Linked DNA regions of Iamia sp. SCSIO 61187. The protein of the gene in region 2 interacts with the protein of the main gene of each other region in a pairwise test. Links are inferred from orthologs where the notes say so. Each region holds a gene or a part of one and is shown on either strand. Other genes may lie near its edges. The genes, in order: HC251_RS17185 and HC251_RS09275.

Evidence for each region.
Region 1: the proteins of HC251_RS09275 (region 2) and HC251_RS17185 interact in binary tests that used the Escherichia coli proteins (3 or more experiments, as listed by UniProt). The link is inferred for Iamia sp. SCSIO 61187 from one-to-one orthologs.

Annotation. Positions count from the first base shown.
Region 1 is NZ_CP050948.1:3,606,255-3,609,495, forward strand. What follows is about bases 90-3,028. They hold HC251_RS17185 (ABC-F family ATP-binding cassette domain-containing protein), read right to left. Parts: upstream 2,394-3,028; coding sequence 786-2,393; downstream 90-785. Other genes in these bases: HC251_RS17180 (M13 family metallopeptidase), read left to right, coding at 90-540; HC251_RS17190 (hypothetical protein), read left to right, coding at 2,445-3,028. Also shown: more of HC251_RS17180, read left to right, coding at 1-89; more of HC251_RS17190, read left to right, coding at 3,029-3,241. UniProt on the Escherichia coli protein: Genetic data indicate it may be involved in ribosome assembly or function.
Region 2 is NZ_CP050948.1:1,921,900-1,926,604, reverse strand. Bases 287-4,689 are described here. They hold HC251_RS09275 (multifunctional oxoglutarate decarboxylase/oxoglutarate dehydrogenase thiamine pyrophosphate-binding subunit/dihydrolipoyllysine-residue succinyltransferase subunit), read right to left. Parts: upstream 4,312-4,689; coding sequence 487-4,311; downstream 287-486. Other genes in these bases: HC251_RS09270 (carbonic anhydrase), read left to right, coding at 4,384-4,689; HC251_RS09280 (hypothetical protein), read right to left, coding at 287-482. In the rest of the region: more of HC251_RS09280, read right to left, coding at 1-286; more of HC251_RS09270, read left to right, coding at 4,690-4,705. UniProt on the Escherichia coli protein: E1 component of the 2-oxoglutarate dehydrogenase (OGDH) complex which catalyzes the decarboxylation of 2-oxoglutarate, the first step in the conversion of 2-oxoglutarate to succinyl-CoA and CO(2).

The DNA.
Region 1 (3,241 bases), 1.7 Mb from region 2 along the record:
GACGACGCCATGAACTTCGGGGGCATCGGGGCCGTCATCGGCCACGAGATCGGCCACGGGTTCGACGACCAGGGCAGCCGCTACGACGGCGACGGCAACCTGTCCGACTGGTGGACCGACGCCGACCGCGAGGCCTTCGACCGCCTCACCCAGGCGCTCATCGCCCAATACGACGCCTTCGAGCTCGACGGGCTGCCCGACCACGCCGTCAACGGCGGCCTGACCGTGGGCGAGAACATCGGCGACCTGGGGGGCATCGGCATCGCCCTGGCCGCCTACGAGCTCAGCCTCGAGGGCCGGGAGGCACCCGTGATCGACGGGCTGACCGGCCGGCAGCGGGTCTTCCTCGGCTGGGGCCAGGTGTGGCGCACCGTCACCCGCGACGAGGAGCGCATCCGCCGCCTCGCCATCGACCCCCACGCCCCGCCCGAGCTGCGGGCCAACGTGGTGCGCAACCTCACCGAGTTCCACGAGGAGTTCGGCACGACCGAGGGCGACGGCATGTACCTCCCCGAGGACCAGCGCATCCGCATCTGGTGAGTCCTCTCGTCGCTCGTTCGCGGAGGAGCGGAGGCAGACGACGCTCGCCCGCGACCTGACCGGATCTCCCGCCGGAGATCCTCGCCCGGCGACGCCGCTGGGGGGTTCCGGGGGGTCTCCCCCCGACGAAGAGGCGTGTCGGCGAGGAACGAGCCGTCCGCCTCTGGGGCCCTCAGCGCGAGCGCAGCGAGCTCCTTCAGTTCGAGGAAGGAACCGAGCGAAGCGAGGTTCCTGACGAGAGGCCGCTAGGCCAACGCCACCATGTCGAGGAGGTCGTTGGACCAGTAGTCGACCTGCCCGTCGGGCATGTAGAGGGCCCGGTCGGGCTTGAGGGCCCGGACGAAGTCGGTGTCGTGGCTGACGAGGAGGATGGTGCCGGGCCACTCGGCGAGGGACGCGGCGACGGCGTCGCGCGACCCCGGGTCGAGGTTGTTGGTCGGCTCGTCGAGCAGGAGCAGGTTGTTGCGCCCGGCGACCAGCTGGCTGAGGGCCAGCTTGGTCTTCTCGCCGCCCGAGAGGGTCCCGGCCTCCTGGAAGACCTTGTCACCGGTGAGGCCGAACATGCCCAGCAGGCCCCGGAGCTCGGACTCGGACTGGCCGGTCGAGGCGTCGCGGAGCTGGTCGACCAGGTTCCGGTGGGGGTCGAGGCCCTCGTGCTCCTGGGCGTAGTAGCCGACGACCACGCCGAGGCCGGTGCGCACCGCGCCGGAGGTCGGCTCCTGCACGCCGGCGATCGAGCGCAGGAGGCTCGTCTTGCCGGCGCCGTTGAAGCCCATCACGACCATCCGCTCGCCCCGGCCCATGGAGAACTCCACGTCGGCGAACACGTCGAGGTCGCCGTAGGAGACCGAGAGGTCCTCGACCTCGAGCACGGTCCGCCCGGCGTGGGGCGGGTCCGGGAAGCGCACCTTGGTGACGATCTGCCGCTTCGGACCCTCGGTCGCCGTCGCCTCGATGCGGGCGATGCGCTTCTCCAGGCTGTGGGCCATGGCCGCCTTGGTGGCCTTGGCCCCGAAGCGGTCGACGATGGTCTGGAGCCGGTCGACCTCCTTCTCCCGGGCGGCCGCCTCCTTGCGCAGCCGGACCTCGTCGGCCTCGCGCTGGTGCTGGTACTGCGAGTAGGTGCCCCGGTACTCGTGGAGGGTGCCGACCTCGTCGTGGCCGCCGCGGTCGAGGTGGATGACGCGGGTGATGGCCTCGTCGAGGAGGTCGAGGTCGTGGCTGATGACGATCAGCCCACCCCGGTAGCGGCGCATGTAGTCGAGGAGCCACTCCTTGGCGTCGCTGTCGAGGTGGTTGGTCGGCTCGTCGAGGAACAGCAGGTCGCTGCCGGCGAAGAGGATGCGGGCCAGCTCGACCCGGCGGCGCTGGCCGCCCGACAGAGCCGCCAGGGGGAGGTCGAGGCGGTCGTCGGGGAGGCCGAGCCCGGCGGCGAGGCGGCGGACCTCGCTCTCGGCCTGGTAGCCGCCCTCGAGGCGGAAGCGCTCCTCGGCCCGGGTGAACCGGCTGACCGCCCGGTCGGAGGGGTCCTCCTCCATCGCCAGCCGGAGCTTCTCCATGCGGACCACGGCCTCGTCGAAGCCGCGACCGGACAGGACGTGCTCGAGCCCGGTGCGGGAGTCGGGGACGCCGTCGAGGCGGGGGTCCTGGGGCAGGTAGCCGACGCCGCCCTCGCGGCGGACGGTGCCCCGGCTGGGCTCGGCGTCACCGCCCAGGATCTTGAGCATGGTGGTCTTGCCGGCGCCGTTGCGGCCGACGATGCCGACCTTGTCGCCGGCGCGCACCGAGAACGTGATGCCGTCGAGGAGGATGGTCCCTCCGACGTCGACGCGCAGTCCGTTCACCGTGAGCACCGGTCGAGGCTGCCACGTCAGGGGCCCCGCACCAACTACCGTTTGCCCGCCATGCGGGAGCCGTCAGCCACCGGCCCCGGCGCCGCCCTCGCCCGCTGGGCGCCGCTGGTGGCGGCCGCCCCGATCCTCGTGGCGACGGTGCTCGCCCTGCGCGAGGGGTGGACGCCGACCAGCGACCAGGCCGGCCAGGTGGCCCGCATCGCCGACGTCTTCACCCGGCGCACCCCGTTGGTCGGCCCCTACTCCCGCGAGGGCTGGTCGCACCCGGGGCCGCTGGTGTTCTGGGTCACGGCCCCGGGGTACCGGCTCCTCGGCCCGGCCGGCATCATGGCCACGATCGGACTGGTGAACGCCGTCAGCGCCGCCACCGCCGTGGCCCTGGCCCGACGGGTCGGTGGGGCCGCCCTGGCCCTCGCCGTCACGGGCGGCCTCCTGGTGGCCGAGGCGGCGATCGAGGCCCACGGCCTGGTCGACGTGTGGAACCCCTACGTGGGCACGATCCCCCTGCTGGTCGCCCTGCTGGGCCTCCTCGCGGTGGCCTTCGGGACCGACGGCGCCCTCCCCGTGGTCGTGGTCGCGGCGTCGTGGGCGCTCCAGTCCCACCTCGGACCCGTCCTCGTCGTCCTCGCCGCCACCGCCGCGACGGTGGCGATCCTGGCCGTCCGCCGCCACCGCCCGTCGGGGCGGTGGCTCGCGGTGGCCGTGGGCGTCGGGCTGCTCCTGTGGTCGGGGCCCATCGTCGACCAGCTGACCGCCGACCAGGGCAACCTCAGCGCCATGGTCGACTACCTGCGGTCGCCCCAAGAGCTCCAGGACACCTCGATCGCCCTGGACGTGACCGCCGACCA
Region 2 (4,705 bases):
ACGACCGAGACGGGCACACCGTGCTCGCCCGCCAGCGCCGTGAGCTCGTCGATGCTGGCGGCGACGGAGCGGTGGGCGTACCAGAGGAACGGGTACCAGGGGGCCCAGCGGGCGGCGGCGCCGTCGTGGCGCACGACGTCGACGCCACGCAGCGCGCCGTGCGGCCCGCCCCGGTCGACCTCGATCGACGCCGTCTCGGCCCAGCGCACGGCGACCGTGCTCCGCACCCACCGCACGGTGACGCCCTCGGCGTCGGCGCGGGCCCAACCGGTCAGCGAGACGTAGGTGAGCGAGGCCAGCCAGGCGACGCTCGCCAGGGCGACGACACCGAGCAGGACGGCCCCGGTGGCGATCCCGGCCACCGCCATCGCCGCGCTCCCGGCGGCGACGAACCCCATGACCTCGGCGGGCCCGCGCGGCGGCCGCACCTCGACCGGTCCGGTGCGCTCGCGGCGCGCGCCCTCGCCGCCGGGGACGGGCACGTCGCTACAGGCCGTCGAAGGCCCGGGTCAGGATCTCGTCCTGCTCCTGGACGTGGATGGCGTGGCTGCCGCCGGCCGGGGAACCCGACCCCACCCGGGAGACCTCGCGGTACTTGATGCCCTCGGGCACGAGGGGCCACAGCCGCTCGCCCACGAAGGAGCGGGGCCCCATGTTGTCGGGCTCCTCCTGCAGCCACACGACCTCGTCGATCGAGCCGTACCGCTGGAGCAGGTCCCGGATGCGGGCCCGCGGGAACGGGTACAGCTGCTCGACCCGGATCACCGCCGCCGGGGCACCCAGCTCGTCCCGCCGGGCGATGGCGTCGTGGCTGACCTTCCCCGAGCAGAACACCAGCCGCTTGACGGCGTCCGGCTCGGTGACCGAGGTGTCGTCGAGGACCTCCTCGAACGAGCCGTTGAACAGCTCGCCCACCGACGAGCGGGCCGACTTGGCCCGCAGCAGCGACTTCGGGGTGAAGATCACCAGCGGCTTGAGGATGTCGTGGTGCATCTGCCGCCGCAGCAGGTGGAAGTACTGCGCCGACGTGGAGGCGTTGCAGACCTGCATGTTGTCCTCGGCGCAGAGCGTCAGGAACCGCTCGATGCGGGCCGAGCTGTGCTCGGGGCCCTGGCCCTCGTAGCCGTGGGGCAGCAGGAGGGTCAGACCCGAGCGCTGCCCCCACTTGTCCTCGGCGGCGGAGAAGTACTGGTCGATGACGATCTGGGCGCCGTTGATGAAGTCCCCGAACTGGGCCTCCCACAGCACGAGCGTCTTCTCGGCCGAGATGACCGAGTAGCCGTACTCGAAGCCCAGGGCGGCGTACTCCGACAGCAGCGAGTCGTAGATCCAGATCTTCGCCTGGTCGGGGTCGAGGTAGGCGAGCGGGGCGTGCTCGGCGCCGGTCTCGTAGTCGACGAGGACGCTGTGGCGCTGGGAGAAGGTGCCGCGCCGGGAGTCCTGGCCGGCGAGGCGGATGTTGGTGCCCTCGAGCAGCAGCGACCCGAAGGCCAGCGCCTCGGCCAGGGCCCAGTCGACCTCGCCGCCCTCGAACATCTTGTCGCGGGCCACGAACTGCTTGGCCAGCTTGGGGTGGACGGTGAAGCCCTCGGGCTGGGTCGACAGGCCCCGGTAGATCCGGTCGATCGTCTCGGAGGGCACACCGGTCTGGACGTGGGGCAGCACGCCCCGGGCGGGCGCCGGCGGCTTGGCCCGCACCTCGCCCTCGGGGGCGTGGGAGCGGGTCTCCTCGAGGGCGCCGGCGAGCTTCTTGGAGAAGTCGTCCAGGGCGGCCTCGGCCTCCTCGATCGAGATGTCGCCCCGGCGGACGAGGGCCTCGGTGTAGAGCTTGCGGACCGAGCGGCGGGCGTCGATCCGCTTGTACATCAGCGGCTGGGTGTAGCTGGGGTCATCGCCCTCGTTGTGGCCGTGCCGGCGGTAGCAGACCATGTCGATGACGACGTCCTTGCGGAACCGCTGGCGGTAGTCGAAGGCCAGCCGGGCCACCCGGACGCACGCCTCGGGGTCGTCGCCGTTCACGTGGAAGATCGGGGCCTGGACCATCTTGGCCACGTCGGTGCAGTACTCCGACGAGCGGGCCGAGTCCGGCGGGGTGGTGAAGCCCAGCTGGTTGTTGATGATCAGGTGGATGGTGCCTCCGACGCGGTAGCCCTTGATGCTCGACAGGTTGAGCGTCTCGGCCACCACGCCCTGGCCGGCGAAGGCGGCGTCGCCGTGCACGAGGACGGGCAGGACCGAGAACGCCCGCGGGTCGTTGATCTCGTCCTGGCGGGCCCGGGCCATGCCGACGACGACCGGGTCGACGGTCTCGAGGTGGCTGGGGTTGGCCGCCAGCTCGACGGTGATCTCGTGGCCGTGGCGCGACTTGAAGGTGCCCCGCTGGCCGAGGTGGTACTTCACGTCGCCCGACCCCTGGGTGGACTCGGGGTCGATGTAGCCCTCGAACTCGGTGAAGAGCTTGTCGAGGCTCTTGCCCACGATGTTGGTGAGCACGTTGAGCCGGCCCCGGTGCGCCATGCCGATGATGGCGCCGTGGAGGGCCCACTGGGCCGCCTGCTCGAGGATGGCGTCCAGGATCGGGATGGCCGACTCGGCACCCTCGATGCCGAAGCGCTTCTGGCCCAGGTACTTGGTGCCGAGGAACTTCTCGAACGCCTCGGCCGCGTTGACCCGGCCCAGGATGTGGCGCTGGTCCTCGGGCGGAAGGAACGTCGAGGCCCCCTCGACCTGCTCCTGGATCCAGGCCTTCTCCTCGGGCTCCTGGATGTGCATGTACTCGATGCCGATGCGACGGCAGTACGCGTTGCGCAGCACGCCGAGGATGTCGCCCAGGGTCATCTTGGGCTTGCCGGCGAGGCCGTCGGTGAGGAACTCGCGGTCGAGGTCCCAGATCGTCAGCCCGTAGGTCGCCGGGTCGAGCTCGCTGTGCATCTGCGGCTCCTTGGCCGCCAGCGGGTCGAGGTCGGCGATGAGGTGGCCGCGCACCCGGTACATGTTGATCAGGGTCTGGACGTGGATCTGCTTCTGGAGGGTCGACTCCTCCTTGTCCACCGGGTTGGTGTCCTGGAGCCACTTGACGGCCTCGTACGGCACCCCGATCGAGCGGAAGACGCCGTCGTAGAAGTCCCCGTCGCCCATCAGCAGCTCGTGGATGCGCTTGAGGAACAGCCCCGACTCGGCGCCCTGGATGATGCGGTGGTCGTAGGTCGACGTCACCGTCATCACCTTCGACACGCCCAGGTCGGCCAGGGCCTCGGGGTCGGCGCCCTGGAAGGCGGTCGGGAAGTCCAGGCGGCCCACGCCGACGATGACGCCCTGGCCCGGCATGAGGCGGGGCACGGACTGGACCGTGCCGATCGTGCCCGGGTTGGTCAAGGTGACGGTGGCGCCGGCGAAGTCGTCGGGGGTCAGCTTGTTCGTGCGGACCTTGCGGATCAGCTCCTCGTAGGCCGCCCAGAAGCCGGCGAAGTCGAGCCCGGCGGCGTCGCGGATGACCGGCACCATGAGGGTGCGGGAGCCGTCCTTCTTCTCGATGTCGACCGCGAGCCCGAGGTTCACCTCGTCGTTGGTGACCTTGCGGGGCTTGCCGTCGGGGCCCTCGACGTAGGTGTTGTTCATGGCCGGGACCGAGTCGGCGATGGCGCGGACGACGGCGTAGCCGATGATGTGGGTGAAGCTGACCTTCCCGCCCCGGGTGCGCGACAGGTAGCCGTTGATGACCTTGCGGTTGACCTCGAGGAGCTTGGCCGGCACCTCGCGGAAGCTGGTGGCGGTGGGGACCTCGAGGCTGGCCTCCATGTTGGCGACGATGCGCGCCGCCGCGCCGCGGAGGGGCTCGCCGGGCGGCTCCTCGTCGGACCCGGTGGCGTCCTTGCCCTTGGGCGCCTCCTTCGTCGCCTTGGGCGCCTCCTCGGCCTTGCCCCCCTCGGTCGGCGCCGTCGGGGCGCCCGAGGGAGCGCTGGCCTTCGCCGTGGCGCCGCCGTCGCCCGAGGTCGGGCCCGTGGCCTCGGCCTTGGCCTTCGACTCGCGGGTCCGGGCCGTGCCCGCCGCCGGGGCCGCGACCGGGTCGGCCTGCTCGCTGGTCTGGCCGGCACCGGCGGAGGCGGCCGCCGGCGACGAGCCGGCGTCGCCGTTGGTGGCGGGGCGCGACGCGGTGGCGCCGCCCGGTCCGGTGGGGGTGTAGCCGGAGAAGAACTCCTGCCAGCTCTCGCTCACCGAGGACGGGTCCTCGGTGTAGCTCTCGTACATCTCATCGACCAGCCAGGCGTTGGGGCCCAGGGTGTCGGACGGCGGCGCTGGTTCCTCAGACATCGCCTGCAACCCTACCGAGCGCCCCCCGTTCTCGGTTTCGCCCCTGACCACGGGTCGGGCCATCCTCTTGCCATGGCCGACGCAACCCCCGACGCCGATCCCTTCGCCGACGTCTGGGCGGGCAACACCGCCTACGCCGAGCGCTTCGCCCTGGAGGGCCTGGAGGGCTACGCCGCCCGGGGCCTCACCGTCGTCACCTGCATGGACACCCGGATCGATCCGCTCGCGGTCCTCGGGCTGGCCCCGGGCGACGCCAAGATCATCCGCAGCGCCGGCGCCCGCATCACCGACAACGCCCTGCGGTCGCTGGTGCTCGCCGTCCACCTCCTCGGCGGCAGCCGGGTGCTCCTGATGCCGCACACCGACTGCGGCCTGGTGGGCACCGACGACGAGG